Regions from separate parts of the Streptomyces sp. NPDC001231 genome, predicted to be linked through region 3. Evidence: riboswitches for the same ligand, from Rfam matches in the RefSeq annotation. Region 3 holds a riboswitch; each other region holds the start of a gene.
What was found. A riboswitch is a leader RNA that binds a small molecule or an ion and turns the genes downstream of it on or off. The one in region 3 is predicted to bind cobalamin.

Region 1: it holds a riboswitch for cobalamin, as region 3 does, so the genes downstream of both, ACFY3J_RS33485 (ribonucleoside-diphosphate reductase subunit alpha) here and ACFY3J_RS21095 ((2Fe-2S) ferredoxin domain-containing protein) in region 3, are expected to answer to the same signal.
Region 2: it holds a riboswitch for cobalamin, as region 3 does, so the genes downstream of both, ACFY3J_RS00310 (prenyltransferase/squalene oxidase repeat-containing protein) here and ACFY3J_RS21095 ((2Fe-2S) ferredoxin domain-containing protein) in region 3, are expected to answer to the same signal.
Region 4: it holds a riboswitch for cobalamin, as region 3 does, so the genes downstream of both, ACFY3J_RS16610 (CbtB-domain containing protein) here and ACFY3J_RS21095 ((2Fe-2S) ferredoxin domain-containing protein) in region 3, are expected to answer to the same signal.

The regions. Positions count from the first base shown of each region.
Region 1 covers NZ_JBIAXS010000038.1:14,463-21,799, reverse strand. Annotated here, with positions in the region: gene ACFY3J_RS33490 (ribonucleotide-diphosphate reductase subunit beta) at 1-983, opposite strand, end outside; gene ACFY3J_RS33495 (hypothetical protein) at 1-51, shown strand, start outside; gene ACFY3J_RS33485 (ribonucleoside-diphosphate reductase subunit alpha) at 983-3,349, opposite strand; cobalamin riboswitch at 3,472-3,626, opposite strand; gene ACFY3J_RS33480 (GNAT family N-acetyltransferase) at 3,672-4,178, opposite strand; gene mctP (monocarboxylate uptake permease MctP) at 4,257-5,867, opposite strand; gene ACFY3J_RS33470 (DUF3311 domain-containing protein) at 5,864-6,154, opposite strand; gene ACFY3J_RS33465 (GntR family transcriptional regulator) at 6,298-7,062, opposite strand.
Region 2 covers NZ_JBIAXS010000001.1:57,411-64,747, forward strand. Annotated here, with positions in the region: gene ACFY3J_RS00290 (prenyltransferase) at 1-132, opposite strand, end outside; gene ACFY3J_RS00295 (methyltransferase domain-containing protein) at 129-872, opposite strand; gene ACFY3J_RS00300 (glycosyltransferase family 4 protein) at 866-2,311, opposite strand; gene ACFY3J_RS00305 (TetR family transcriptional regulator) at 2,530-3,153, shown strand; TPP riboswitch at 3,153-3,328, opposite strand; cobalamin riboswitch at 3,454-3,582, shown strand; gene ACFY3J_RS00310 (prenyltransferase/squalene oxidase repeat-containing protein) at 3,692-4,912, shown strand; gene ACFY3J_RS00315 (SCO2322 family protein) at 4,909-5,553, shown strand; gene ACFY3J_RS00320 (CbiQ family ECF transporter T component) at 5,546-6,682, shown strand; gene ACFY3J_RS00325 (ABC transporter ATP-binding protein) at 6,679-7,337, shown strand, end outside.
Region 3 covers NZ_JBIAXS010000016.1:188,444-195,780, reverse strand. Annotated here, with positions in the region: gene ACFY3J_RS21115 (TetR family transcriptional regulator) at 18-662, shown strand; partial or broken gene ACFY3J_RS21110 (FMN-binding negative transcriptional regulator) at 724-1,191, opposite strand; gene ACFY3J_RS21105 (enoyl-CoA hydratase/isomerase family protein) at 1,575-2,651, opposite strand; partial or broken gene ACFY3J_RS21100 (acyl-CoA dehydrogenase family protein) at 2,648-2,797, opposite strand; gene ACFY3J_RS21095 ((2Fe-2S) ferredoxin domain-containing protein) at 3,181-3,579, opposite strand; cobalamin riboswitch at 3,640-3,763, opposite strand; gene ACFY3J_RS21090 (Fpg/Nei family DNA glycosylase) at 3,723-4,616, opposite strand; gene ACFY3J_RS21085 (maleylpyruvate isomerase N-terminal domain-containing protein) at 4,782-5,552, shown strand; gene ACFY3J_RS21080 (hypothetical protein) at 5,854-6,108, opposite strand; gene ACFY3J_RS21075 (DUF397 domain-containing protein) at 6,332-6,517, opposite strand; gene ACFY3J_RS21070 (helix-turn-helix domain-containing protein) at 6,514-7,335, opposite strand.
Region 4 covers NZ_JBIAXS010000012.1:47,727-55,063, reverse strand. Annotated here, with positions in the region: gene ACFY3J_RS16640 (helix-turn-helix domain-containing protein) at 1-231, opposite strand, end outside; gene ACFY3J_RS16635 (ATP-binding protein) at 423-875, shown strand; gene ACFY3J_RS16630 (hypothetical protein) at 964-1,395, shown strand; gene ACFY3J_RS16625 (PLP-dependent cysteine synthase family protein) at 1,516-2,658, shown strand; gene ACFY3J_RS16620 (MDR family MFS transporter) at 2,655-3,911, shown strand; gene ACFY3J_RS16615 (aminotransferase class V-fold PLP-dependent enzyme) at 3,963-5,075, opposite strand; cobalamin riboswitch at 5,282-5,424, shown strand; gene ACFY3J_RS16610 (CbtB-domain containing protein) at 5,461-5,679, shown strand; gene ACFY3J_RS16605 (CbtA family protein) at 5,701-6,468, shown strand; gene ACFY3J_RS16600 (histidine phosphatase family protein) at 6,692-7,264, opposite strand; gene ACFY3J_RS16595 (DeoR/GlpR family DNA-binding transcription regulator) at 7,267-7,337, opposite strand, start outside.

The DNA.
Region 1 (7,337 bases), on a different contig from region 3:
GCCACCTGGTACGCCGACGGGCGCCGCTCGAAGAAGTTGGTCAGCTCCTGAACGCCCTGGAGCTCCATGAAGGAGAAGGGGTTCTCGGAGCCGTACACCGGAGCGAAGCCGAGGCGCGTCAGGCGCTGATCGGCGACGCACTCCAGGTACTGCCGCATCGAGGCGGTGTTCATCCCCGGGAGGCCGTCACCGCACAGGTCGCGCGCGAACTGCAGTTCGGCCTCGACGGCCTCCCGCAGCATGTCGGTGACCTGCCGCTGGAGCTCGTCGTCGAAGAGGTCCGGCTCCTCCTTGCGCACGGTGTCGACCACGTCGAAGGCGAAGGACATGTGCATCGTCTCGTCGCGGAACACCCAGTTGGTGCCGGTGGCCAGACCGTGCAGCAGACCGCGGCTGCGGAACCAGTAGACGTAGGCGAAGGCACCGTAGAAGAACAGGCCCTCGATGCACGCGGCGAAGCAGACGAGGTTGAGCAGGAAGCGCCGGCGGTCCGCCTTCGTCTCCAGCCGGTCCAGCTTCTCCACCGAGTCCATCCACTTGAAGCAGAACTCGGCCTTCTCCCGGATGGAGGGGATGTTCTCCACCGCGTCGAAGGCGGCGGCGCGGTCCTCCGGGTCGGGGAGGTAGGTGTCCAGCAGCGTCAGATAGAACTGGACGTGCACGGCCTCCTCGAACAGCTGCCTGCTCAAGTACAGGCGCGCTTCGGGGGAGTTGATGTGCTTGTAGAGCGTGAGCACCAGGTTGTTGGCGACGATCGAGTCGCCCGTCGCGAAGAACGCGACCAGCCGGCCGATGAGGTGCTGCTCGCCCGGGCTCAGCTTGGCGAGGTCGGCGACGTCCGAGTGGAGGTCGACCTCCTCCACGGTCCAGGTGTTCTTGATGGCGTCCCGGTAGCGCTCGTAGAAGTCGGGGTAGCGCATCGGGCGCAGGGTCAGCTCGAAGCCCGGGTCGAGCAGGTTCTGGCGTCGGTTGGTGCTGGTCATCACTGGCAGGCCTCGCAGGACTCGGGGTTCTCAAGGGAGCAGGCGATCGCGTCGGCGTCCGGTGCCGTCTGCTGGACGGGGACGGTGGCGGGAGCCTGGGCCCGGGCGGCGCGGGCGATGCGGGTCGCCGGGCGGGAACGCAGGTAGTACGTCGTCTTCAGGCCCTGCTTCCAGGCGTAGGCGTACATCGAGGAGAGCTTGCCGATGGTCGGCGTCTCCATGAACAGGTTCAGGGACTGGGACTGGTCCAGGAACGCGGTGCGGGCCGCGGCCATGTCGATCAGGCCGCGCTGCGGGATCTCCCACGCCGTGCGGTACAGCGTCCGCACGTCCTCGGGGATCCAGGCGAAGTCCTGCACCGAGCCGTTCGCCTCGCGCAGCGCCTCGCGGGTGCGGGCGTCCCAGACGCCGAGCGCCTTCAGATCGTTCACCAGGTACGAGTTGACCTGCAAGAACTCCCCGGAGAGCGTCTCACGCTTGAAGAGGTTGGAGACCTGCGGCTCGATGCACTCGTACACGCCCGCGATCGAGGCGATGGTGGCGGTCGGGGCGATGGCGAGCAGCAGCGAGTTGCGCATGCCGACGGCGGCGATCCGCTCGCGCAGGGCCGCCCAGCGCTCCGGCCAGGTCACCTCGACGTCGTAGTGGTCGGGGTGCAGCACCCCCTGGGCCGTACGGGTCTTCTCCCAGGCGGGCAGCGGGCCGTCACGCTCGGCGAGGTCGGCGGACGCCTCGTACGCGGCGAGCATGATCCGCTCGGCGATACGGGTGGACAGGGCCTTCGCCTCCAGGGAGTCGAAGGGCAGCCGCAGCTTGAAGAAGACGTCCTGAAGACCCATGGCGCCCAGGCCCACCGGCCGCCAGCGGGCGTTGGAGCGGCCCGCCTGCTCGGTCGGGTAGAAGTTGATGTCCACCACGCGGTCGAGGAAGGTGACGGCGGTGCGGACGGTCTCGTCCAGCCGCTCCCAGTCGATGTCACCGCCGGCCACGAACGCGCCGAGGTTGACCGAACCCAGGTTGCACACCGCCGTCTCGCCGTCGTCGGTGACCTCCAGGATCTCCGTGCAGAGGTTGGAGGAGTGGACGACGTGGCCCGGCTGCGCGGTCTGGTTGGCGGTGCGGTTGGCGGCGTCCTTGAAGGTCATCCAGCCGTTGCCGGTCTGCGCGAGGGTGCGCATCATGCGGCCGTACAGGTCGCGGGCCGGCATGGTCTTCCTGGCCAGGCCACGCGCCTCCGCGGCGCGGTACGCGGCGTCGAACTCCTCGCCCCACAGGTCGGTCAGCTCCGGCACGTCCGCGGGGGAGAACAGCGACCACTGCCCGTCGGCGTTCACACGGCGCATGAACTCGTCCGGAACCCAGTGCGCGAGGTTGAGGTTGTGCGTCCGGCGGGCGTCCTCACCGGTGTTGTCGCGCAGCTCCAGGAACTCCTCGATGTCCGAGTGCCAGGTCTCCAGGTAGACCGCGGCGGCACCCTTGCGCCGGCCGCCCTGGTTCACGGCGGCCACCGAGGCGTCCAGGGTCTTCAGGAACGGCACGATGCCGTTGGAGTGCCCGTTGGTGCCGCGGATCAGCGAACCGCGGGAGCGGATGCGGGAGTAGGCGATGCCGATGCCGCCGGCGTGCTTGGACAGCCTGGCGACCTGGAGGTAGCGCTCGTAGATCGAGTCCAGCTCGTCCCTGGGGGAGTCGAGCAGGTAGCAGGACGACATCTGGGGGTGGCGCGTACCGGAGTTGAAGAGCGTGGGGGAGGAGGGCAGGTAGTCGAGGCGGCTCATCAGCCCGTAGAGCGCCTCGACCTCGTCGACCGACCGCGCGGTGTCGTCCTGCGCGAGACCCGCCGCGACCCGCAGCATGAAGTGCTGCGGCGTCTCGATCACCTTGCGGGTGATCGGGTGCCGCAGCAGGTACCGGCTGTGCAGGGTGCGCAGGCCGAAGTAGCCGAAGCGGTCGTCGGCGGCCGGGTCGATCAGCGCGTCGAGGCGGTCGGCGTACCGGCGCGCGAACTCGGCGGTCCGGTCGGCGAGAAGGCCCTCGCGGTGGCTGACGGCGACGGAGTCGGTGAAGGACACGACGCCCTGGGAGGCGGCCTCGGCGCGGATGGCGAGGGTCAGCAGCCTGGCCGCGAGCCGGGAGTAGGCGGGGTCCTCGGAGATGAGCCCGGCGGCCGCCTCCGTGGCCAGCTCGCGCAACTCGGCCTCGTCGGCCCGCGCCGACCGGCCGCGCAGCGCGGCGGCGGCGACCCGGCCGGGGTCGGCGTCGGGGAGGTCGGCGGTCAGCTCGGTCAGGGTCCGCAGCAGTACGGCACCTGGACCGTCGGTTTCCGGAGCTGTGGCTGAAACCGGGTCTGCTGGCGCGATGGTCACGTGGAGCTCTCCCTCGCTCGGCACGGGGCCTCGCCGAGGGCAGGGGGCAGCACACGAGCGCACGCGGCGCCGCGTCCACCGGCCCATTCCACGAAGCCCGGACGTCAGGGCACCCGGACCGGACGGCCGGGCGCACTGTCGGCAGGTCCTCGGACTGACGCTCGTGGCGGCCCATGGGGGCATACGCGCACGAGTACACCGTTGCGGGACAGTTCCGGATTCGCACCGGATTCCCCTGCGGCGACAGTGAGCACGAGCATACATCTTGTGCTGAGTGAGTCGGGCACCCCCATATGTTGTGCCGTGTCGCTTCAGGAACGTGTCAGAATGTCAACTCGTAGGTGAGCAGCATGATGTCGTCCAGGTGCGGGAGGGGGTTCCAGTCCCGGCCCGGCGTGCGGACGAAGCCCAGGCGCTCGTAGATGCGGTGGGCGGTGTGCATGGCGCTCTGGGTGGACAGCACCACGCGGACACAGCCCTCCACGGCCCGTGCCCGGTCCAGACAGGCCCGTACGAGGGCCTCGCCGACGCCTCGGCCTCGCGCCGTGTGCGCGACCGCGAGCATCCGTATCTCGGTCTCCCCGGGACCGGCTAGGTCGGCCATGGGGCCCGTGCCGGGGACGAAGGTCACGCCGCCGAGCACCTTCCCGTCCGCCACCGCCACCAGTACCTCGGCCGCGGCCGCCCGCTTGGCCACGTCCCGCAGCTCGCCGAGATACTCGTCGCTCTCACCGAAGTCGAGGAGCCCGTCCCGGAGGTAGGCCTGGGCGGTGATCTCACCGAGGGTGCCGTACTCGCCGGGTTCCACCGGCCGGATCACGATGTCCATGCGCCAGAGTGTGCCGCACGGGCACGGCGGCGGGCCGCCGGATTTCTCCGGCGGCCCGTGGGGTGCCCCTCCCGGTTGTCAGCGCGGGGCCGCCGCCGTGGCCGGCGGGAGTTCCACCTCGACGTCCGGGTCGCCGGCGTCCGCCGTGTAGTCATCCGGCCGGGTCTCGTCCACGCCCTCAGGCGCCTTGACCGCCCTCAGCACGAAGGTCAGGACCACCGCGACGGCCGCGTTGAGCACGAACGCCGTCAGACCGATGTAGCCGATCTCGCCGATGCCCGGGATCTCCTTCGCCGAGCCGCCGAAGTGCTTCTGCGTCGGCGAGGCGACCCCGTAGGCGGCGACCGTGCCGTAGACCATGCCGACCGCCCAGCCCGCCAGCAGCGCCCAGCGGTGGAACCAGCGGGTGAACAGGCCGCCGACCAGGGCCGGGAAGGTCTGCAGGATCCAGATGCCGCCGAGCAGCTGGAAGTTGATGGCGACCGTCTTGTCCATGGTCAGGACGAAGACCAGCGCGCCCACCTTCACCAGCAGCGACACGATCTTGGATACCCGGGTCTCCTCCTTCGGCGTCGCGTGCGGGCGGAGGAAGTCCTTGTAGATGTTGCGGGTGAACAGGTTCGCGGCGGCGATCGACATGATGGCCGCCGGTACCAGCGCGCCGATGGCGATCGCCGCGAACGCCACCCCCGCGAACCAGTCCGGGAACATGTTCTCGAACAGCTGCGGAATGGCCAGCTGGCCGTTCTTCACCTGCACGCCCGCCGCGATCGCCATGAAGCCCAGCAGGGCGAGCAGGCCCAGCATCAGCGAGTACAGCGGCAGGATCGTGGTGTTGCGGCGGATCACCTCGCGGCTGCGCGAGGACAGCGTCGCGGTGATCGAGTGCGGGTACATGAACAGCGCGAGCGCGGAGCCCAGGGCCAGTGTGGCGTACGTCCACTGGCCGGCCGCCGCCGGCACCAGACCGCCCGTCCCCGACTCGCTGAACTTCTGGTCCGCCTTGGCGAACACCTCGCCGAAGCCGCCCAGCTTGATCGGGATGTAGATGATGGCCACCGCGATCACGATGTAGATCAGGGTGTCCTTCACGAACGCGATCAGCGCGGGCGCGCGCAGCCCCGACGAGTAGGTGTACGCCGCCAGCACACCGAAGGCGATCAGCAGCGGCAGGTCCTTCACGAACCAGTGGGTGCTGTCGCCGCCCCCGACGCCCATCACGTCCAGCACGGCCTGGATGCCGACCAGCTGGAGCGCGATGTACGGCATGGTCGCGAGGATGCCGGTGAGCGCCACCGCCAGCGACAGGCTCTTGGAGCCGAACCGGCCGCGGACGAAGTCCGAGGTGGTCACGTATCCGTGCCGGTGGGACACCGACCACAGCCGCGGCAGGAACGTGAAGATCAGCGGGTAGACCAGGATCGTGTACGGCACCGCGAAGAAGCCGGCCGCGCCCGTGGCGTAGACGGCGGCCGGCACGGCCACGAAGGTGTAGGCGGTGTACAGGTCGCCGCCGAGCAGGAACCAGGTCACCCAGGTGCCGAACGACCGGCCGCCCAGGCCCCATTCGTCGAGGCTGTGCTCGTTCTCGGCACGGCGCCAGCGCGCGGCCAGGAAGCCCATGACGGTGACGAGCAGGAAGAAGAAGACACAGACGCCGAGCGCGACGCCGTTGACGCCGTCCTTCACTTCACCGCACCCCCGTCCTCGGCCGTGGCGGTACGGGCCGTCCGGGCGGCTCGGGCGGTGCGCCGGTCACGCAGCCACAGCCGGTACGCGGTCATCGTCAGGGCCGCGGAGACGACCACCCACAGCATCTGGTACCAGTAGAAGAACGGGATCCCGATGAACGCCGGATCCGTCTTCGCGTACGACCCCACCCATAACAGCGCCACGAAGGGGGCGACGAGGCAGAGGGCGATGACGACCCGTAAGGGTGTCACCACCGCTCTGGTGGCTTCCGGGGCATTCGACATGTGGCGACTCCGTCCCCTAGCTGATCACCGGCGAGCGTCCGTGCGGTGCGCAGGCAATCTAGGTCACGGTGTCACACGTGCGGAATCCCTCGTGCGCATCACGCCGCGGACCGCCACGAGATTCTTACGCCATCACAAGACCCTTACTCCTGCGGGCGCTTGAGGCGGGCCACGAACTTGTAGCGGTCCCCGCGGTACACCGACCGCACCCACTCCACCGGCCGGCCCTCGCGGTCCAGGGAGTGCCGGGACAGCAGCAGCATCGGCAGGCCCACGTCGGTGCCGAGCAGGCCTGCCTCGCGCGGAGTGGCCAGCGAGGTCTCGATGGTCTCCTCGGCCTCGGCGAGATGGACGTCGTAGACCTCGGCGAGGGCGGTGTAGAGGGAGGTGTACTTCACCAGGCTGCGCCGCAGCGCCGGGAAGCGCTTGGCCGAAAGATGGGTGGTCTCGATGGCCATCGGCTCGCCGTTGGCCATGCGCAGCCGCTCGATGCGCAGCACGCGCCCCCCGGCGGTGATGTCGAGCAGCTCGGCCAGGCGGTCGTCGGCGGTCACGTAGCCGATGTCCAGCAGCTGCGAGGTCGGCTCCAGGCCCTGGGCGCGCATGTCCTCGGTGTAGGAGGTCAGTTGCAGCGCCTGGGAGACCTTCGGCTTGGCGACGAAGGTGCCCTTGCCCTGGATGCGCTCCAGCCGTCCCTCGACGACGAGTTCCTGGAGTGCCTGCCGCACCGTGGTGCGCGAGGTGTCGAACTCGGCCGCCAGGGTCCGCTCCGGCGGGACCGGAGTGCCGGGCGGCAGCGTCTGGGTGATGTCGAGCAGGTGCTTCTTCAGGCGGTAGTACTTGGGCACGCGCGCGGTACGGACGGTCGCCCCACCCTCGTTCTCCGCACTGCTGACGTCGGTGCTCATGCTCCGCCTTCCCGGCTCCAGTGCCGAAGCGGCCGACGTCCCGTCGGCCCCGGCTCACATCGTGGCACGGCTTCGCGTGCCGGGTGGTCACCCGTACGCTCCGTGATCTCCTCTGTATACCGTCGTGACTCCCGCTGGTCTAGTCCATCACCCCGGCCAGGGTCGGTGGTCCACCTGGCCGGCGCGACCGGCGGGTGACGTACGGTCGCCACTGGTCCAGTGGAACGCGAGCGTCCATTTTGCCGGACGAACAATGAAAGGTCCCTGCATATCGC
Region 2 (7,337 bases), on a different contig from region 3:
GTGGTGCCCGCGGAACCACGGGATCGCCCCGTCCTCCCGCTGGACGGCGAGTATGCCGCGTACGGTCGCGGCGGCCTGCCCGGCGGTGAGGACCCCGGGCAGGACGAGGTGTTCTGTCCGGGGAGTCGTCACGCCTCGGCGCCCCCGGCCGTGGCGGGCAGCCGCGGCTTGGTCGCGTACGCCACGAAGCTCTTGCCGATCAGTGGGTTCAGCGCCTGCTCGGCCACCCGGGTGGCCAGCGGCTTCTTCATGATGTCCCAGACCAGCAGCTTGTGGTACGCCCGCACCGGCAGCACCTGGTCGTTGTCGACGCCGAACGCGCACTTCAGCCACCAGTACGGTGAGTGCAGCGCGTGCGCGTGATGGGTGCCGTAGGGCTTCAGGCCCGCCTCGCGCATTCTGCCGAGGAGTTCGTCGGCCTTGTAGATGCGGATGTGGCCGCCCTCCACCTCGTGGTAGGCGTCGGACAGGGTCCAGCAGACCTTCTCGGGACCGTAGCGCGGCACGGTGACCGCGATCCGCCCGCCCGGCCGGAGCACCCGGACCATCTCGGCGAGGACGCCCTTGTCGTCGGGGATGTGCTCCATCACCTCGGAGATGATGACGACGTCGAAGGAGTCGTCGGGGAAGGGCAGCGCCAGCGCGTCGCCCTCCACGGCGGTCGCGGTCGCCCCTTGCGGCGCCTCCCCGGCCTCCTTCATCGCCGCGAACCACTTGGCGACCTCGCGGATCTCCTCGCCGTTGCGGTCCAGCGCCACGACCCGGGCCCCGCGCCGGTAGCACTCGAACGCGTGCCGGCCGGCACCGCATCCGAGGTCCAGCACGCGGTCGCCCGGGGCGAGCGGGAACCGGGAGAAGTCGACGGTCAGCACGTGGCCCTGCTTTCTCGGTTGAGGTCGGCGTCGGTCGTGGTGGCGCCGGTCCGCGCGGGGCCGGCGCCCGGGGCGCCCGCGCCACGGCCGACGGGGGTGCCCGCGCGGGAGCGGGCGAGGGCCTCGCGGTACCGGGCCACGGTCCCCTCGGCGGCGCGGGCCCAGGTGAAGTGCCGCAGGACCCGCTCACGCCCGGCCCGGCCCAGCCTCAGGCGCAGCTCCGGGTCTGCGAGCAGCCGGCTGAGCGCCGTGGCCAGCGCCCCGGCGTCGCCCGGCGGCACGGCCAGGCAGGTCTCGCCGTCGCGTCCGGCGACCTCGGGGACGGCGCCCCCGGTCGTGGCGACCAGCGGAGTGCCCGTGGCCATGGCCTCGGCCGCCGGCAGGGAGAAGCCCTCGTACAGCGACGGCACGCACGCGACCTCGGCCGAGCGGACCAGGCCGACCAGTTCGGCGTCCGAGATCCCCTTGACGAACTCGACGGCGCCTTCGAGGCCGTAGCGTTCGACCGCCAGCGCGACCGGGCCCTGCTCGGGTCGCTTGCCGACGACGACGAGGTGCGCGGCGGGGTGCTCGGCGCGCACCTTCGCCAGCGCCTCGACGAGGAACACCAGCCCCTTGAGCGGCACGTCCGCGCTGGAGGTGGTCACGATCCGGCCGGGCACCTGCCGCACGGCCGGATCGGGTGAGAACAGGTCGGTGTCGGCGCCGATGTGCACGACGTGGACGCGGTCCTCGCGCACGCCGAGGTGGTCGACGATCTCCTGGCGGGAGGTGCCGGAGACGGTGAGCACGGAGGGCAGCCGGCGCGCGACGCGCTTCTGCATACGGGTGAAGGCGTACCAGCGCCGTACGGACCAGCGCCGCTGCCATCCCTCGGCGGCGTCCAGCTCCAACTTCCGGTCCACGGTGATGGGGTGGTGGATGGTGGTGACCAGCGGCGCGCCGACGTCCCCCAGCAGCCCGTATCCCAGGGTCTGGTTGTCGTGGACGATGTCGAACTCCCCGCGCCGGGCGCGCAGATGGCGGCGGGCGCGCAGCGAGAAGGTCAGCGGCTCGGGGAAGCCGCCGGCCCACATGGTGGCGACCTCCAGCGCGTCGATCCAGTCGCGGTACTCGTCGCGCTTCGGGGTGCGGAAGGGGTCCGGCTGCCGGTAGAGGTCCAGGCTCGGCAGCTCGGTCAGGCGCAGCCGGCCGTCGGGGCCGTCGCCGGCGATCTCACCAAGGGTGTCGAGGGTGTCGAGAACGGGGTAGGGCTGGGCGGCGATCACCTCGACCCGGTGACCGAGGCGGGCCAGTTCGCGCGAGAGGTGGCGTACGTAGACGCCCTGGCCGCCGCAGAACGGGTTTCCCTTGTAGGTGAGGAGCGCTATGCCGAGCGGTCGCTCGCCGTCCACTGCCAGGTCCGCCGGGGACCCCGCCTGACTGGGCTCAGCGGTCACTCCGGCCCCCCTTCTGGCTGCACTGTCCCGCGAGATTACGTCGGGACGCTAATCTAGAACAAGTTTCAGACTTGATCGTTCAGGAGGCTCCGAATCTACCGGCAGGTAGCCACGCTGTGAGCAGCGGATCGGGTGATTCGCACCACGGCCCGCGCCACCGCCCGCGGTCCGGTCCCCCTGCCGGCCCCTGCCTCACCGACTGTCACGGAACGGGATCCATGCCTGCGCGAGCCAGTACCTCCCGGTCGGCCTCACCGCCCCTCACCGAGCGGCAGGAGGCCCGTCGCCGCCGCATCCTGCGCGCGAGCGCGCAACTGGCCGCCCGGGGCGGCTTCGACGCCGTGCAGATGCGGGAGGTCGCGGAGTCCTCGCAGGTGGCCCTGGGCACGCTCTACCGGTACTTCCCGTCCAAGGTCCACCTGCTCGTCGCCACGATGCAGGACCAGCTGGAGCGCCTGCACGGCACGCTGCGCAAGAACCCGCCGGCCGGCGAGAGCGCCGCCGAGCGGGTGGCGGAGACCCTGATGCGCGCCTTCGGCGCCCTCCAGCGCGACCCCCACCTCGCGGACGCGATGGTCCGCGCGCTGACCTTCGCGGACCGCAGCGTGAGCCCGGAGGTCGACCAGGTCTCCCGCCAGACCACCGCGATCATCCTGGACGCCATGGGCCTGGAGGAGCCCACCGCCGAGCAGCTCTCCGCGGTCCGCGTGATCGAGCACACCTGGCTCTCGGCCCTGATCACCTGGCTCTCGGGCCGCGCCTCCCTCGCCCAGGCGAAGGCCGACATAGGGACGGCATGCCGTCTGATCGACCTGACCACGCCCGCCGTGGCGCACGAATAGGACCTACGAGACGGGTTCCCTTCGCCGGTATTACCCGGATCAGGTAATGGGGGTCGCCTTCGGGTCCGACTGCTACCTTCCGGCCTCTCAGCCCGACCGTCGACGTCGGCCTCAGCGGATGCCGTAGCGTCTCGCCAAAGTCGGCTACTCCGGTTGAACTCCCTCACTCGCCTCGTAGGCCACTTACAGAATAAATCCTCCCGCACCGGATGGAACCCCCCAATCCGAAGATTTTTTCAGTTTCTCCCGCGCCGGACGAGACGGGCATCGGCCACCCCTCGGGGCCTTTCCGGTAGGCCGGTAGAGTGACCGGGTCGTCATCACACCCGTTCGGGGGGAAGCCGGTGGAAATCCGGCGCTGACCCGCAGCCGTGAGCCGTCCCGCGAGGGCGGCGAGCCGGAATGCCCGGGACGGGACGTGACCGGCTCATGCGTGTCGGCAGTCCGCCGGCGCATCGCACCGTCGAGGTATACGGAGCCGAGCCGCCGGGGTGTCCCGTGCTGTCCGGCTCCCCGCAGGGAGAGGCACCCGCCGATCATGAACTTCCGCCGCAGCGCCGCGGCCCTGGCCGCCGCCGTCGCCGTGATCGGCAGCGCGGCCCCCGCCGTCGCAGACACGTCCGCCGGCCCGTCCCCGTCGTCGCCGGCTCTTCCGGCGGGGCTCTACGGCACGACCGACCCCCAGTACGACGGCGTCTGGCGCCAGTCCCTGGCGCTGCTCGCGCAGCACACCGTGGATGTGCGGCCCGCCGCCAAGGCCGTGGACTGGCTGACCGGACAGCAGTGCGCCGACGGCTCCTTCGCGGCCTTCCGCGCCGAGCCGGGCAAGGCCTGCGACGCCAAGCTGATGGTCGACACCAACAGCACCGCCGCCGCCGTGCAGGCCCTCGCCGCGCTCGGCGGCCACGACACGGTCACCGGCAAGGCGGTGTCCTGGCTGAAGTCCGTGCAGAACAAGGACGGCGGCTGGGGGTACACGCCCGGCGGGCCCAGCGACACCAACTCGACCTCGGTCGTGATCGGCGCGCTCGCCGCCGTCGGGCAGAAGCCGGAGAGCGTCGTCAAGGACGGCAAGTCCCCCTACGACGCCCTGCTCACCTTCGCCCTGCCGTGCTCCGGCGACGGGGCGGGCTCCTTCGCCTACCAGCCGGACAAGAAGGGCAAGCTCGCCGCCAACGCGGACGCCACGGCGGCCGCCGTCGTCGCCGCGCTCGGGCAGGGCATGGCCCCCAAGGGCAACGCCAAGGGCGCCGAGGCCCGCTGCGAGGACTCGGGCAAGCCCAGCCCCGACCGGGCCGCGGCCAACGGCGCCTCGTACCTCACGCAGGCCGTCGCCAAGGACGGTCACCTCACCTCCTCCCTCCCCGGTGCCACCGACCAGCCCGACTTCGGCAACACCGCCGACACGGTCGTCGCCCTGGCCGCGCAGAGCGGGCCCGCGCAGGCGCAGAAGCCGCTGAAGTGGCTGGAGAAGAACTCCGAGGCGTGGGCCAAGCAGAGCGGACCCGCCGCCTACGCCCAGCTCGTCTTCGCCGCGTACGCGGCCGACGCCGACCCGCATGACTTCGGCGGTGTCGACCTGGTCGAGCGGCTCAACGCGACCGGGCCCGCCCCCGAGTCCGTCGGCAAGGAGGGTGCCGGGGACATCGCTAAGGACAACTCCACTTACGGAGTCTGGTGGACCGTCGGCGTCTTCCTCGTCGCGGGCATCGGCATCGGGTTCCTGCTGAGCGGCCGGAAGAAGCAGGGGCAGCCGTGACACGCGGCCTCCGGGCGCTCGGCGCACCGCTGCTCGCCGCCGCGCTCCTGCTGGTGGCCGGTGCCGGTCAGGCGCAGGCCACCGGCTACCGGTACTGGTCCTTCTGGGACCGCGACGGCGGGAAGTGGACGTACGCCACCGAGGGCCCGTCGACCGCTCGTCCGTCCGACGGCGACGTCCAGGGCTTCCGCTTCTCGGTGAGCGAGGACTCCCAGGACGCGAGCAAGCCGCGCGGGACGGCCGACTTCGAGGCCATCTGCGTCAAGACGCCCGCCGAGAAGGGCAGCAAGCGGGTGGCGCTCGTCCTCGACTTCGGCGTCCAGGCGGACGCCCCGGCCGGCGAGACCCCGCCGGCGCCGCGCACGGTGTGCGCCCGGGTGCCGTCCGACGCGACCACGGCGGAGGCCCTGGCGGCCGTCGCGAAACCGCTGCGGTACGACGCCAACGCCCTGCTGTGCGCCATCTCCGGCTATCCGCAGAAGGGCTGCGGCGAGCAGGTGACGGCGGGCGGGAGCGAGCAGCCGGCCGCGGACGAGCCGCGCGAGGAGGGCCCCTCGGTGGGTCTCCTCGCCGGAGGTGCCGTGGTGGTCGTACTGGGCGCGGCGGCGGTCTGGCAGGCGCGGCGGCGCAGGGATGCCTGACGCCGTGCGGGACCGCGGGCGGGCGGGCCGCTCCGGCGGCGCACCCGCCCGCGGCTCCGCCGGTGTCCACGCGGGCGCCTGGTGGCTGTGGGCGCTGGCCCTGGGCACCGCGGCCACCCGCACCACCAATCCCCTGCTGCTCGGCCTGCTGCTGGCGGTCTCCGGCTACGTCGTGGTGAGCTGCCGCCCCGACACGCCGTCCGCCCGGTCCTACACCGCCTTCGTCCGGCTCGCCCTCGCCGTCCTCGTCATCCGCCTCGTCTTCGCCGTCGTGCTCGGCTCGCCCATTCCCGGCTCGCACGTGATCGTCTCCCTTCCCGAAGTCCCCCTGCCGCACTGGGCGCAGGGCATCCGCCTGGGCGGCCGGGTCACGGCCGAGGCGGTCGTCTTCGCCCTGTACGACGGTCTGAAGCTGGCCACGCTGCTGGTCTGCGTCGGCGCCGCGAACGCCCTCGCCGCGCCCGCCCGGCTGCTGAAGTCCCTGCCCGGCGCCCTGTACGAGACCGGGGTCGCCGTCGTCGTCGCGCTCACCTTCGCCCCGCACCTGGTCGCCGACGGGCGGCGCCTGCGGGCCGCCCGCCGGCTGCGGGGCCGCCCCGACCGGGGTGTCCGCGGGCTGGTGCAGGTCGGACTGCCGGTCCTGGAGGGCGCGTTGGAGCGTTCCGTCGCCCTCGCCGCCGCGATGGACGCCCGCGGCTACGGCCGTACCGCCGAGGTCGCCCCCGCGGTCCGCCGGACCACTGCCGCGCTCACCCTCGGCGGTCTGCTGGGCGTCTGCGCCGGGACGTACGGACTGCTCACCGCCGAGGGCGGCACCTACGGCCTGCCGGTGCTGCTCGCCGGGGTCGCCGCCGCCCTGTCCGGACTGTGGCTCGGCGGTCGCCGCTCCCCGCGCACCCGCTACCGCCCGGACTCCTGGAACCTCCGCTCCTGTCTGGTCGCCGGGTCGGGCATGCTGGTCGCGGCCCTGTTGGCGCTCGCCGCCGCCCGCGATCCCCAGGCCCTGCACCCGGGCGTGGTCCCGCTCGTCCCGCCCACTCTTCCCCTGTGGCCCGCCGCCGCCGTACTCCTCGGTCTGGCCCCCGCGTTCGCCGCACCCGCCAGTCCCGCCCCCAAGGAGCCGTCGTGATCCGCTTCGAGGATGTCTCCGTCACCTACGACGGAGCGGTGGAACCCACCGTCCGCGGCGTCGACTTCGAGGTGCCCGAGGGTGAACTCGTCCTCCTCGTCGGGCCGTCCGGCGTCGGCAAGTCCACCGTGCTCGGCGCGGTCAGCGGGCTGGTGCCGCACTTCACCGGCGGCACCCTGCGCGGCCGGGTCACCGTGGCCGGCCGGGACACCCGCACCCACAAGCCCCGTGAACTCGCCGACGTCGTCGGCACCGTCGGCCAGGATCCGCTGTCGCACTTCGTCACGGACACCGTGGAGGACGAACTCGCCTACGGCATGGAGTCGCTGGGCCTGGCCCCGGACGTGATGCGGCGGCGCGTGGAGGAGACCCTGGACCTGCTGGGCCTGGCCGACCTGCGCGACCGCCCCATCGCCACCCTGTCCGGCGGCCAGCAGCAGCGGGTCGCGATCGGCTCGGTCCTCACCCCGCACCCCGAGGTCCTCGTCCTGGACGAGCCGACCTCGGCGCTCGACCCGGCCGCGGCCGAGGAGGTCCTCGCCGTCCTCCAGCGGCTCGTGCACGACCTCGGCACGACGGTCCTCATGGCCGAGCACCGCCTGGAACGGGTCGTCCAGTACGCCGACCAGGTCGTCCTGCTGCCGGCCCCGGGCGC
Region 3 (7,337 bases):
TGTGCTAGGATGGCCTGGTGAATGCGCCGATGGGCTTGCGGGAGCGCAAGAAACAGCGAACGCGAGAGACGATCTCCGATACGGCGATCACGCTCTTCTTGGAGCACGGGTTCGACCAGGTCTCGGTCGTCGACATCGCGGCCGTGGCCGAGGTCTCCAAACCCACGCTGTTCAAGTACTTCCCCACCAAGGAAGACCTGGTCGTCCACCGGTTCGCCGACCATCAGACGGTGAGCAGCTCCGTCGTGGCGGAGCGGCCCCCGGGAATGACCGCGATCGACGCCCTGCACCAGCACTTCCTGAACGGGCTGGCGGCGCGGGATCCCATCACGGGGCTCAACGACGACGAGGGCGTCCTGGCCTTCCACAGCCTCGTCTACTCCACGCCGAGTCTCGTGGCGCGCGTCAGCCAGTACCTGGCCCAGGCCGAGGAGGCGCTGGCCCGGACCCTGGTCGACGCGCTCGACACGGGCCGCGAGATCACCGCGGCCCTGCTGGCCGGCCAGGTGATCGCCACGGAACGCATCCTGGCGTCGGAGAACTGGCAGCGCATCGTCGCCGGCCGGTCCGCGGACGAGGTCTACTCCGAAGCGGTGGCCGACGCCGACCACGCCTTCGCCCTGTTGCGCCACGGCTTGGCGGGGGTCGCCCCGCAGAAGTGAACGACGACGGCGCCGCCTCCGAAGAGGCGGCGCCGTCGTCGTCCTGCCGTCGTGTGCCGGGTCAGTCCGCCTGGTCCGCGGGCTTCGCCGCGTCGTGGCCGGGCTCCGGCCCGGACAGGTTGTTGTGCCGCTCGATGTAGTCGGCCAGCCGGTCCATGCTGTCCGTGCCGCGCTCCCGGAAGGCACTCGCCTGGGCCGTCATGTCGACCGGGGACTTGTTCTGGCCGAGCTTGTACACGCCGTCGATGCGCCCGATCGGAATCTCGAACCCCTGGATGAGCCGGAGATATTCGTCGAACAGCGCACTCGCCCGACGTGGCAGCGACCAGGGCCGCTTCGGCGCGAGCCTGCTCTCCTGATCCTCGATCAGGTCGACCAGCAGGCGCAGGGCGCGCACATCGTCCAGGAGCCGCGGCCGTCCCATGACGTGCACGGCCGCACAGGCACAGGTGGGGAAGTGCGGCCGGCTGGCGTAGTGGTCGGGCGAGATGTAGGCGCTGGGCCCCAGGAACGCCACCACCACCTCGACGTTGCCGGCGAGCGCCTCTCAGATCGGGTTGCCCCGCGGCAGATGCCCGCGCGGCTTGCCGTAGGGCCAGGCGTGCCGGTCGAGCACGAACGGATATGCGGACGGCGGCGGGCCGGCCCTCCACCGACAGCGCCATCAGGCCCAGCACCCTCCCCGGGTCAGCACCGCGGCGCGGCTGCCGCACCTGCGCTCGGTCGAGAAGCGACTCGACCTGGAGGAGGTGGTCGAGGCGCTGCTCGGTTCGGCGCAGGTGCTTCGTCACGGGGTGGCCGAGGAGGGGCCCGTCGCCGCCGACGGCCGCCCGGCACCGGCGTGACCGCGTGGTCGTCACGCCACGGGCGAGGCGCCCACGTGCCCGGGTCCGATGAACGCCACGGTCCTGCTCACCGGGCCGCCTCCGCGGTGGTGCCAGGGCCGGCGAGGCCCAGTTCACGGTCGCCGAGCGGGGCGAAGAAGCGGTTCACGTCGGCGTCGGTCACCTCGGCGAGGGTCTTGGGGGACCAACGCGGGTCGCGGTCCTTGTCGATGACCTGGGCGCGGATGCCCTCCACCAGGTCGGGGCTGCTCAGGGCGGCGCAGGAGACGCGGTACTCCTGGTCGAGGACCGGCTCCAGCGATCCGAGACGGCGGGCGCGGCGCACGGCGGCCAGGGTGACCTTCACGGCGGTCGGTGACCTGGTGAGCAGGGTTTCGGCCGCCTCCTTGGCGGCGGGCTCGCCGTGGTCGAACAGCCGGCCCAGGATGTCCTCGACCGTCCCGGCGGCATAGCAGGGGTCGATCCATTCCCTCTGCGCCTCCAACTCCCCTTGCGGCAGCGGTCGGGCATGGCGCGCCAGCACCTCCCGTACGGGCGTGCCTGCGAGGTCGTCGACGAGGGCCGGCAGGGCCGCTGACGGCACGTAGTGGTCGGCGAGCCCGCAGAGCACGGCGTCGCCGGCGCCGATCTGCGCACCGGTCAGCGCGAGATGGGTGCCCAGTTCCCCTGGGGCGAGGGCCAGCAGATGGGTGCCGCCGACGTCGGGGACGAAGCCGATACCGGTCTCCGGCATCGCGATCCGCGAGCGCTCGGTGACGATCCGGACGCTGCCGTGCGCGGAGACGCCGACGCCGCCTCCCATCACGATGCCGTCCATGACGGCGACGTACGGCTTCGGGTAGCGGGCGATACGGGCGTTGAGGCGGTACTCGTCGCGCCAGAAGGCGGCCGAGGCGGTGCCGTCCCGGTCGCGGACGTCGTCGTGGATGGCGCGGATGTCACCGCCCGCGCACAGGCCGCGCTCCCCCGCGCCGGTGATGACCACGGTCTCCACGGCCGGGTCGTGCTCCCAGGCCGTCAGCGCCTCGTCGATACGGCGCACCATCTCGCGGTTGAGGGCGTTGAGGGCCTTCGGCCGGTTGAGGGTGATGTGGGCGGCCCGCCCGTCGGTGTGGAACAGGACGGGTTCCTCGGCGGCGGTCATCCGAACGCCTCCGTCCGGCCGCGGGCCACGATGACACGCATGATCTCGTCGGTTCCTTCCAGGTTCTGATGGACGCGCAGGTCACGGACGATCTTCTCAAGGCCGTACTCGCCGAGGTAGCCGTAGCCCCCGTGCGGTTGGAGCGCCGGTCGGCGACCGAGTTCCTGGTGCGCGTTGGCGCGATCACGCCGTGCATGCCGTGCACGCCGTGCACACCGGGCGTCGGAATCGGCGGATCCGCGCGGTCCTCGGGTCCTGGAGCCTCCTGCAGTCGAGGTATGTGCATCGTCTCCCTGCTGCCCGCCGCGACCGACATCGTCGCCGAACTCGGGCTGTCGGAGCAGTTGGCCGGCCGGGGCCACGGGTGGTACGCGGGGCGGAGGTGCTCGCCCAGATCCTGCACGGCGTACAGGCCGGCGAGGCAGTCACACCGGCCGAGGCCCGCCCGTTTCCCGGCCGGTGACGACGGTCGGCCTCCTCGCACGTGCGGACCTCCCCGCGCGTGCGGACCTCCCCGCGCGTGCGGGCCTCAGGAGTCCGTGGGACGCCGTGGCGGCGTGATGGCGTAGAGGTCGAGGATGTCCGGCAGGGGAGCCACTCCCGGGCCACCGGCGCGTACCCAGGCGACGATGTCCTCGGTCGCGTCCGCATCGTTGACGAGCCCGAGCCAGACCGGTCGCGCACCGGCGGTCCGGCCCGCGGCGGACGGCTGGACCACGATGACGTTCGCCTGCTCGCACACGTCGAGGCAGTCGGAGATGCGCACCGGCACCTCCGCACGCAGCCGCGCGGTCTGCGCCGCGTGATCGACCCCGGCCACCTTGGGGCTGCCGCAGCAGCAGTCCCGGCACACGACGACCCGGCACGGCACCGGACCGCTCCCCGCCACGGCACCGTCCGGCGCCTCGTCCGTCGGCTTTTCGGACACGCCGCACCACTCCCCTCCCGGGGAGATCCGCCCCGGTGTCGATCGAGGAGGCGACCGCATGAGTCTCCTGGCTCCCGGGTCGTCACTCGTCCCGCCTTCCCACCCCGGGCGGGGGCAGTGGCCTTCCGGAACTCGCTCACCGGTCACAGTGGCGGGACCGCGCCGGATTCACACCGGCTTCCTCGGACCGCCGTCGCCTTATGTCGCCGACCATCATCCCATTGCCGTTCGCTCACTGGGGAACGGTCGCTTCGCTCATTGCCGGCACTGGGGGCACCAGACCGTGCGGCGTCCGCCGACGCGGTTCGAGCACAGGGGCCACCCGCAGCGAGGACATGTCGGCTCGCGGTCGTCCCGGTGCCCGGTGAGCCAGGAACGACGCGGTGGCACGCACCCGGCGCGCACGGATGTCTCAAGGACCCGGCCCATCCCCGCGTGGATACGCCGAAGCGCGGATCACTCAGGTCCCGTGCCGGGGTCCGCGGTGCCACCCGGGCCCGCCAGAGGATCTCGTCGCACAGGAGGTTCCCGAGGCCCGCGATCACGGACTGGTCCATCAGCGCGCTCTTGATGGCACGCCGTCGTCCCGACAGCAGCTTCCGCAATTCCGCTCCGCTCAGTGTGAGGGCGTCGGGCCCCAGACCGTCCGTGATCCGTGCGACCTGTGCGTCGTCGGCCAACTGCACACCTTGGAGCTTGCGTTGATCGCGGTAGCGCAGGTGCCGGGAGTCGTCGAGCGTCAGCACGATGCGGTCGTGCGGTGCGAGGGGCTCGTCCGGGGCACAGCACCGCAACGATCCCGTCATACCGAAATGCCAGACCAGTACGCGACCGCCGTCATCCACCGGCACGAACAACCACTTGCCGTGCCGCCACCCCTCCCCCAGACGCCTCCCCTTCAGCCCCCTCCGGAACCGCTGCGCGCTGACACCCCGCAGCACCCCGGTGTCCCGCACCTCGACGTCCGTGACACACCGCTGCCGGCCGCAGGTCATCAGCACCTCGCGGAATCCCTCGACATCCGGCAGTTCGGGCATGCGCGCGTCCGGGCTCTTCGTCGTACGGTCGTCAGACCGCCGTACGCGCTGACGGGTACCCGTGGAGGACGAGCCCACGCGCTCGGCCCCCTGCTCCGAGGCGTCATGCCTCCGATCGGACGCTCGCCGGTTCGACGGACGGCTCGACCGGGATACCCATGGCCCGTGATCCCGTCCGAGGTCGACGACACGCTGCCCGAGCTGGCTCCCTTCGTCCACGCCGTGCAGGGCCGAAGGCCCGACGACGGCACGTGGTGCGAGGTGTGGACGGTGCGTGACGTCCTGGTCCACCAGACGGGGAACGCCGAGGTACTGGCCCGCGTGCTGCGAGCATTCCTCGCCGGCACACCGGTGGAGACCAGGAGCTTCGAGCGCGAGGCTCCCTACCGGCGGATGTCGGACGCCGAGCTCTGGGCGGCGTTCATGACCAACTGTGAACAGCTCACCGAGATCGCCGCGGCCGCCGCGCAGGACCTCTCCCCGGACACCGAGGTGATGTGGACCGGCCGTTCCGTGAAGGTCCCCTTCTTCGCGGAACACATGCGTGAGGAAATGATCCTCCACCGCTGGGACCTGACCGGCGACGACCGGACGGCCGTGCAGTCCCTCAGCGAGCCGTGGATGACCGAGCACAGCGTGGTGTCGGTCGGCCGTCCCTTGCTGGTCCGGGGCCGCGCCGGTCTGGACCTGGGGCCCGGGGGACGGGTCGAGGGCCGCCTGCGCACCCCGGGCACGGACGACATCGTGGTGACCGCCGACGCCGAGGGCGGCACGATCCGGTTCGCCGCCCCCGAGGGCCCGGCCACGCTCAAGAGCGACGCGGCCACCCGCGTCCTGCTGCTGTGGGGCCGCCGCCCCGCCGAACCCACCCGCTGTCACAGCACCGCGGGCCCGGAGGCGTTGCGCAGGGTACGGACCCTCCTGGGCGGCTACTGAGCGATCGTTGCTTTCGGGCCGACCTGGCCCACGGCCTGCCGGCGCTTCACCCAACGGGTGTGGCTGCCACGGCGAACAGCCCCTCGTAGGGTGGACCGTCATGGCCGAGTCTCACCCACTGCTGGGCATGTTCCTCAATGCTGCCGACGGACGCTTCCCGCCTGCAGACGGCCGCGTAACAGTTCTTCCGCCCCTGCCGGGTGGGCTGGAGTGCTCGGTCGCCTTCACCGGGCACGCCGTGATCGCCACCGCCCTGTCCACTTCCGACGTCCAGGCTCACGGACCAGACGGTTACGGGGCTTCAATGGCTCCTGGTTTCCTGCGTTACCTCGCCGGTCGCGAGGGGTGGATCGACAGCGTCGACGTCACACTCGTCGCGCGTGGCTCGCCGGCCCCTCGCCGCCTGCCCGAACGTCTTGATGTCGATGACCACCCACGTGTTCGCCGTGCTCGGGCTTTGCGTACCGACGTCCGTGTCTACGGAGATGAACGCGGCCTTGTCACACTGGCCGACGGCCTGGCTGGACGGCGCGAGATAAGCATTGAACTCAACCACCCTGGTAGCAGTGCGGCTGGGCTCGGTCGCTCCCTCCTGCGTGACGCGCTCACCTTGCTCCCCGCCGGTGAGCCGGTTTTCGCCGCTGTCGCCCCAGGCAACGCTCGATCCCTTCGGGCTTTCCTCGCAGCCGGCTACACACCACTGGGCAGCGAGGTCGTCGTCCGTCCCTCCAGACCGTGAAGTGGTGCAGCAGCGAGAGGCTGCGGCCCACAACACACGGTTACTCCGCCACGAAACCGAGGAAATCCGCCCACGTCGAGGAGGCGACCCCGAATCGCGGCCCGTCACTCTGCTTGGAGTCGCGTACGTGCACGGCTCCGGGAGCGAGGGCGACTTCCACACAGCTGTCGCCTTCGGACCCGCTGTAGCTGCTCTTGAACCATTCCAGCTCACTGTTGGTGTTCATAGCGCTCCTCGCATCCGCTGCAACAACTCGGCCGAGTCCGCGGGGGACAGAGCCTGCGAGCGCATCTTGGCATAGCGCATCTGCATGACGCTCACCGCTTCCCGGTCGGAAACCAGCTGCCCGGTCTTCTGCCCCTCCGAATACCCCAGCCACTGGCGCTCCGGGGTCTCCAGCAGCTGCATGGGCCCGTCCGTACCCGCGTGGTAGGGCTGCCGCAAAGGCATGATCTGCAGCTCCACGTTCCACAGTTCCGTGCGGACGAGAAGGTGGTCGAGCAGTTCCCGGGTGACTTCCTCACCTCCCGTGTGCCGCAGCAGCACCGACTCCTCGACGATGAAACTGAACGCGACCGGCGGCCTGCGCGTCAACAGGTCCTGCCGCGCCAGCCGGGCGGCGATCCGCTCCTGCAACTGCTCCTCCGTGGGTGGAGGCGGCACGTTGAGCATCACCGCGCGCGTGTAGGCCTCGGTCTGGAGCAGCCCCGGCACGACCCGGCACTCGTACGTGCACAGGCTGACCGCCGTCTCCTCCAACTGCGCCCACTCCCGGAACCAGACCGCCAGCCCCCGCTGCCGTCCCACGTGCCGGGCCACCGCGCGCAGCACGCCGAACGACTCCAGTGCCTCCTCCGCCCGCTCGATGAAGTGAGCGGTGGGCATCCGCCGGCCCTGCTCGACCGAAGCGACCGAGGCATGCGAGTAGTTGAGCCGTTCGGTCAGTTGCTCCTGCGTCAGCAGGGCCCGTTCCCGGAAGACCTTCAGGGCCGCCCCGAACGCCTTCATACTGCCGGACGAATCCAGCGCACTGCCACTTGCCATGA
Region 4 (7,337 bases), on a different contig from region 3:
CACGCCCAGGACCTCATCCGACCGCTTCAGCAGTTCCTTCGGCGGGAAGCGTTTCCCCTGCTCGATCTTGGCGATGTACGCGGGCGAGTAGCGCACCAGCGGAGCGAACTGCTCCTGTGTCAGGCCGGCTTCCTCCCGCAGGGCCTTGAGGACCGCGCCGAAGGTCTTCAGACTGTCGGAGAGTTCCGGCTCGCAGCCCCCGCCCACTCCGCCACCGTTGTCCGTCGTCATCGCAGCCGCCTTCCCCTGTGCCACCGGGCCGTACCCGTGCCGTACTGTTCGCCGTCCGGGCTGCGCCACGCCAGACCGATCAATGCTCACGCACGGCGACCGACCCAGTCCAGCGCGTGCACCGATACAGCGTGATCTGTATCAGCGGCGGCCCTGCCGACGACCTGTCAACTGTCGGCAAGCTGGCCCGCATGCCAGCCCTGAACCGCCAATCCGCCACCTCCGCACGCACGTTCACGCAGCGTTTCTCCGCGACCCGGCGCGGTGCCCGTCTCGCCCGGCTGCTCGCCGCGCACCAGCTCACCGAGTGGGGACAACCCCGAGGGACCGAAGCGCACGACACCGTCGTCCTTGTCGTCGCCGAACTCGCCGCGAACGCCGTTCTCCACGGCCGTGTCCCGGGGCGTGACTTCGCCCTCGCCCTGTCCTTCGAGGAGGGCCGGGACATCGTCCGGATCGAGGTGACCGACACCCACCCCGCCCGGCCGGCGCGCATGGCCCCCGGCCCGGACCAGGACGGGGGTCGTGGCCTGCTCCTCGTCGACGCGCTCGCCGTCGACTGGGGCGTACGGGACCGCCTCGGCCCCGGCAAGACGGTATGGGCCGAGTGCGCCCTGTGCCCGAGCGCGCGACCAGGGCGTTGATACCGAGCCGCGCGACGGCAGCGGAACCCGGTCGGCCCCCGACCTCTGACAAGAACTTTACGTACGTGACCGACTACTGTTTGTGTTCATGCTGGCCGGGTCGATCTTCCGCCGCCGCCGCTCCGCGTCACGCACCGGAGCGGTGCTCGTGCTGTTGCTGGCCGCGCTCATGCACGTACTGGCCTGCGCCCACGGCCCGACACCGACCGGTGCGGCACGGGCGGACACCCCGCTCGTGGCCTCCGCCGCCTACGGACAGACACCTCAGGGCCAGCACCGGGCGGACGTCCGGACCTCGGCCCCCGCACACGACAGCGGCGTGCACTGCTGGGACGGGGAGGAGCCGACGGCGCAACTCCCGCGAGACGCCTCCCCGGCCCACCCCGCGGTCCACGACGTCCTGACCGCCGACCACACCCCGGCAGCGCCGCTCCCGGCGCGAACCCCCACAGCCGCTCCCGAACCCGGCAACACCTCGCCCGGGCACGCGCGAGCCCTCTTCGGCGTGTGGCGGACCTGATCGGCCCCGCTGCCGAGCCCCGCCCCCGACGCGGGGAACGGCAGCCGATCGGTCCCGCCCTCTTCCCGCCCCCACACGACCGGCGGCCGTTCACGGTCCCGGCCGCAGGAGAAGCACGCCATGAACCACCCCATCCGCACCTCCGTCCCCGCCTGCCCGGCCCAGCTCCTGGCCGACACCAAACGCCCCATGCGCACACCCGCCGGACTGGTCGGCGACACCCCCGTGCTGTGGATCGGCGAGCCCTTCACGGCCGCCGGGCGCGGCTTCTGGGCCAAGCTCGAAGGCCACAACCCCGGCGGCATCAAGGACCGCACCGCCCTGCACATGGTCCGAGCCGCCCGTGAACGCGGCCGGCTGCTGCCCGGCGCCCGGATCGTGGAGTCGACCTCCGGCACACTCGGTCTCGGGCTGGCCCTCGCGGGCGCCACCTTCGCCCACCCCGTCACCGTCGTCACCGACCCGGCGATCGAACCGCTGATGACCGGCCTGCTCACGGCGTACGGCTCCGAAGTCGACGTCGTCACCACCCCGCACCCGGTCGGCGGCTGGCAGGAGGCCCGCCGCCACCGGGTCGAGGAACTGCTCGCCGCCCACCCGGACGCGTGGTGCCCCGACCAGTACGACAACCCCGACAACGTCGCCGCCTACGCCCCGCTCGCCCACGAACTCGTCGCCCAGCTCGGCCGCATCGACAGCCTCGTCGTCTCCGTCGGCACCGGCGGCCACTCCGCCGGCATCGGCTCCGTACTGCGCGGCTTCTTCCCGGGGCTGCGCGTGGCCGGGGTGGACACCACCGGCTCGACGATCTTCGGGCAACCCGCCGCGCCCCGCCTGATGCGCGGACTCGGCTCCAGCATCCACCCCCGCAACGTCGCCTACGACCTGTTCGACGAGGTCCACTGGGTCGCCGCGCCCGAGGCGGTGTGGGCGGCACGCCTCCTGGCCCGCGACCACTACGCCACCGGCGGCTGGAGCGTCGGCGCCGTCGCCCTCGTCGCCCGCTGGCTGGCCCGCACCCTGCCCGCCGAGGAGCGGATCGTCGCGGTCTTCCCCGACGGCCCGCAACGCTATGTCGGCACCGTCTTCGACGACACGTACTGCCGGGAGCACGGCCTCCTCGGCCACCTGCCCGCCGACGACCCGGAGGAGATCGGTGATCCGGGCGAACGGACCGTTTCCCGCTGGACCCGCTGCACCCGTGTCGTCGACCCGCTCGCCGCCGGCGACGGTGCCACGGAACTCGCGAGGGCCGGGCGATGAACGACCTGTGGCGGCAGACCCGCTCCTTCCCGCCCGCCGTACGGCTGTTGATGGCCAACCAGTTCGCCATCAACCTCGCCTTCTACATGCTCATGCCCTACCTCGCCGCCCACCTGTCCGACGGACTCGGCCTCGCCGCCTGGGCCGTCGGGCTCGTGCTGGGCGTGCGCAACTTCTCCCAGCAGGGCATGTTCCTCATCGGCGGCACGCTCGCCGACCGTCTCGGCTACAAAATCCCCATCATGGCCGGCTGCCTGCTGCGCACCGCCGGCTTCGGCCTGCTCGGCTGGGTCGACAACCTCCCCGCACTGATCGCCGCCTCCGCCGCCACCGGCTTCGCCGGTGCCCTGTTCAACCCCGCCGTCCGCGCCTACCTCGCCGTCGAGGCGGGCGAACGGCGCGTGGACGCCTTCGCCGCCTTCAACGTCCACTACCAGGCGGGCATGCTGCTCGGCCCACTCGTCGGGCTCGCCCTGCTCGCCGCCGACTTCCGCCTCGTGTGCACGACCGCCGCCGGCATCTTCGCCGTCCTCACCGTGCTGCAGTGGCGCGCCCTGCCCGCCCGGCGCGGCCACACGGCGGACACGGACCGGCAGGAGAGCGTGCTCGCGCAGTGGCGGACGGTCGTGTCCAACCGCCCCTTCCTGCTCTTCGCCACCGCCATGATCGGCTCCTACGTGCTCACCTTCCAGGTGTACCTGGCCCTCCCGCTGGCGGCGGCCGACGCCCTGGGGGCGAACGGCACGGCGGTCACCAGCGGGCTCTTCATCGTCTCCGCCGCGGTGGCCGTCGTCGGCCAACTGCGCCTGACCGGCTGGGCCAAGCAGCGGTGGCGACCCAGCCAGGCGCTGGTGCGGGGACTCGCCGTGATGGGGCTGGCCTTCCTGCCGCTCGCGCTCGCCCCGCACGGCTCCTCAGGAGCCGCGCTGGTCGCGCTGGTGACCGCGGTGGTCCTGCTCGCGGTGGGTTCCGCCGTGGTCTACCCGTTCGAGATGGACACCGTCGTCGCCCTGTCGGGCAACCGCCTGGTCGCCACCTACTACGGGCTCTACAACACCGTCTCCGGCCTGGGCATCACCCTGGGCAACCTCGTCACCGGCGCGCTGTGGGACTTCGCCCAGCGGCACCATGCCCTCTGGATGACCTGGACGGCCCTGACCGCCACCGGACTCGTCTGCGCCGCCTCGGTCGCGGCGCTCGCCCGGGCCGGCCGGCTCACCACCCAGGCAGAGCCCGAGCCCGCCCCCGCCTGACGGAAAGGAGGTCGCCGACCCGCGGGTTCAAGGTGTCGCCGACCCGCGGGTTCAACTCCCCAGGGACGACAGTGCGGTGGCGACCCGTTCGGCTGCCTCCGCCGGGGTCGAGGCGTGCGGGGAGAGCCTGAGCGAGTCGGTGCGCACGGTCGCGGTGACGCCTTCGGCGTGCAGCGCCTTGGCGACGAGGCACGGATCGTGGTCCGGCAGGGTGAAGGAGAGGATGCCCGCGCGCCGCGCCGGGTCGGCGGGGGAGAGGACGCGGCCGCCGCACGCCTCGACGACCTCGGTGAGTTCGGCGATCCGTGTGGCGATCGCGGATTCGATCGCGGCGACGGTGTGCCGCTCGACCAGGTCCAGCGCGGCCGCGAACGCGGCGGCCGTCACCGGGCTCAGATTGGTGATCGACCACCGCCGTGCGTCCGGGGCGGGCGGGTGCTCCGCTCCGTCGAAGAGGCCGACGTCCTCGACGCCCGTCCAGCCGGTGAGGACCGGCTCCAGGGATTCCAGGGCGCGGTCGGACAGCGTGGCGAAGCCGGTCGACCATCCGGCGCGCAGCCATTTCTGGCCGCCCGCGACCACCACGTCGGCGGCGTCCCAGGGCAGGGAGGCGACACCGAACGCCTGGATGGCGTCCACGATCAGCAGCCGGTCGGGCCCGATCGCCTCGCGCAGCGCCGCCAGGTCGGCACGGAACCCGGTGCGGAAGTCCACGGCGCTGACCGACACGGCCACGACGTCGTCGGTCAGCGCGGCGCGGACCAGATCGGGGGTGACTCCGGAGCCGGGTGCGGGGTCGATCCAGCGCGGCGTAGCCCGGCCCAGATCCGCGGAGCGGCGCCACGGGTAGTGGTTGGCGGGGAAGTCGGAGCGCGGCGCGAGGACCACGCCCTCTCTGATGCCGAGCGCGGCGTGGAACAGACCGGTGGACGCGTTCGGGAGGAGCACCGTGTGCCGGGCGTCGGTGCCGGCGAGGCGGGCGGCCGTGTCCCGCGCGGTCTCCTCCGCGCGCATCAGGGCGTCCACGGTGGTGTGGTCGGCGCGGGCGGACGCCTCCAGGGCGCGTGCGGTGGCGGTGACGGCGTCCCGGGAGGGCGGCCCGAAGCGTGCGAAGTCCAGGTACCCGGCGGGCGTGTCGAAGTGGGCGGCGTACGACGTGAGCACGGGGCTCGTCCCTCCGGGGTGGTGCGTGCGGATCGACTGGCGCGGCGGGCGGTGGCGCGGAGCTTGCCCGCGCGCATCCTGCCACAGCGCCGGAGTGTCTGATACACGGCTGCCGGGGCCCGCCGCGCTGATGGTGAGGTGATCCGTGAGCAGGTGGAGGCGGCTCGGTGGAGAAGATCACGTCCGTGGTCGCGGTCTTGGCCGGGCGCGCGGCACGCGATACCGTCTGTGCGATATCGACGACGGCACGACGGAAGCCGGTGGGAATCCGGCACGGTCGCGCCACTGTATGCGAACGCCCCCCGGGGTGTTCGTGAGTCAGACCCGTGGCTGTCGTCCTGTGCACCACCGAGATGGGACGCGAACTCCCAGAGGAGGTTCTGCCATGGCGCAGACCGTCGCTCAGCCGACCGCCACCCCCGCCGTTCCCGCCACGCTGCCGCTGAAGGCGATAGCTCCCTGGGCGGTCTTCTTCGGCGTTCTCATGCTGGTCCTGCTCTACTTCGTCGGCGCCGAGCAGGGCGCCACCTCCGTGTTCAGCGGCACGGACGTCCACGAGTGGGTGCACGACGCCCGCCACCTGCTCGGTTTCCCCTGCCACTGAGGCGAGGGACACCGCACGCTCATGAACTCCGCAACGGTAAGAAACCTTCTGGTACGGGGCATGCTCGCCGGCCTTGCCGCCGGTGTGCTCGCCCTGGCCGTCGCCTATTTCCTCGGGGAGCCGTTCGTCGACAAGGCGATCGGCCTCGAGGAGGCGCACTCCCATTCCCATTCCCACTCTCATGACGAGGTGGAAGTCGTCTCCCGTTCCCTCCAGTCCACCGCCGGTCTCGCCACCGGCGTCCTGGTCTACGGGGTCGCCTTCGGCGGCATCGCCGCGCTCGCCTTCTGCTTCGCACTGGGCCGCGTGGGCCGCTTCTCCCCGCGGGCGACCGCGCTGCTGCTGTCCGGCTGCGCGCTGCTGGCCGTGTACGTCGTGCCGTTCCTGAAGTACCCGGCCAACCCGCCCGCGGTCGGCCAGGAAGACACCATCGGCAAGCGCACGACCCTGTACTTCCTGATGATGCTGCTCAGCATCCTCCTCGCGATCGCCGCCACCATCCTGGGCAAGCGCCTCGCGCCCGCGCTGGGCACGTGGTACGCGACGGTGGCCGCGGTGGCCGCCTTCGCCGTGGTGATCGGGCTGGCGTACGCCTTCCTGCCCACCGTCAACGAGGTGCCGGCGGACTTCCCGGCCACCCTGCTGTGGCGGTTCCGGCTCTCCGCCCTGGCCACGCAGACCGTCCTGTGGGGCGGATTCGGGCTGCTCTTCGGCGAGTTGGCCGGGCGAATGCTGAACCCCAGGCCGGTGACGGCCACGACTGGGCGCGCGGTCCCGGCCGCGCACTGACCCCTTCGGCGCACGACAGGGCCCTTCGGAACCGTCCGGGGCCCTGTCGCGTTCCTCAGGGTGCCGCCAGCGGCTGTCCGAGCCGCAGATTCCAGCGGCCGGCCCGTCCACTGAACCCCAGGCCGGTGACGGCCACGACCGGGCGCGCGGTCCCGGCCGCGCACTGACCCCTTCGGTGCACGACAGGGCCCTTCGGAACCGTCCGGGGGCCCTGTCGCGTTCCTCAGGGTGCCGCCAGCGGCTGTCCGAGCCGCAGATTCCAGCGGCCGGCCCGTCCACTGAACTCCGTTGCCGTCAACGGAGGTACGTCCAGCCGCCAGAAGCCGGCCGCGGGCAGGCCCAGCACATGGACGACCGCGGCCCGTACGACCTCCGGCTCGACCACCGCGAGCGTACGGCCGTCGGTGTCCCGCGCGCTGTCCAGCCAGCGCCCGACCCGCTCGCACACGTCCCGCACCGACTCCCCGCCGTGCGGCGCGCGGTCGGGGTCGGCGAGCCAGCGACCCACCGCCTCCGGCTCGGTGGCCATCACCTCCTCCAGGGTCCGGCCCCGCCAGCGGCCCGCGTCCAGACCGGCCAACTCCCGTACCGCCACGCCGTCGAGGCCGAGCGCCGACGCGGTCTCCCGGCAGCGCGCGCTCGGGGACAGGAGCACGCGGGCGGCCGCGGGAAGTGACCCGGCAGCCGAACGGGCCCTGGCCGTCCCGCCGTCGTCGATCGAGTCGCCGTCGTCGAACCGGGCCTGCCGCAGCGACGGGCTCGTCGCGGGCGAGACGAGAGTGACTCGGCTGGTCAACTTCACTCCTGTCGCGCGGTGTTGACGGCCGTGCCCGCGGCGCGGATCGCGTCGACCTCGCCCGGTGGCGCGG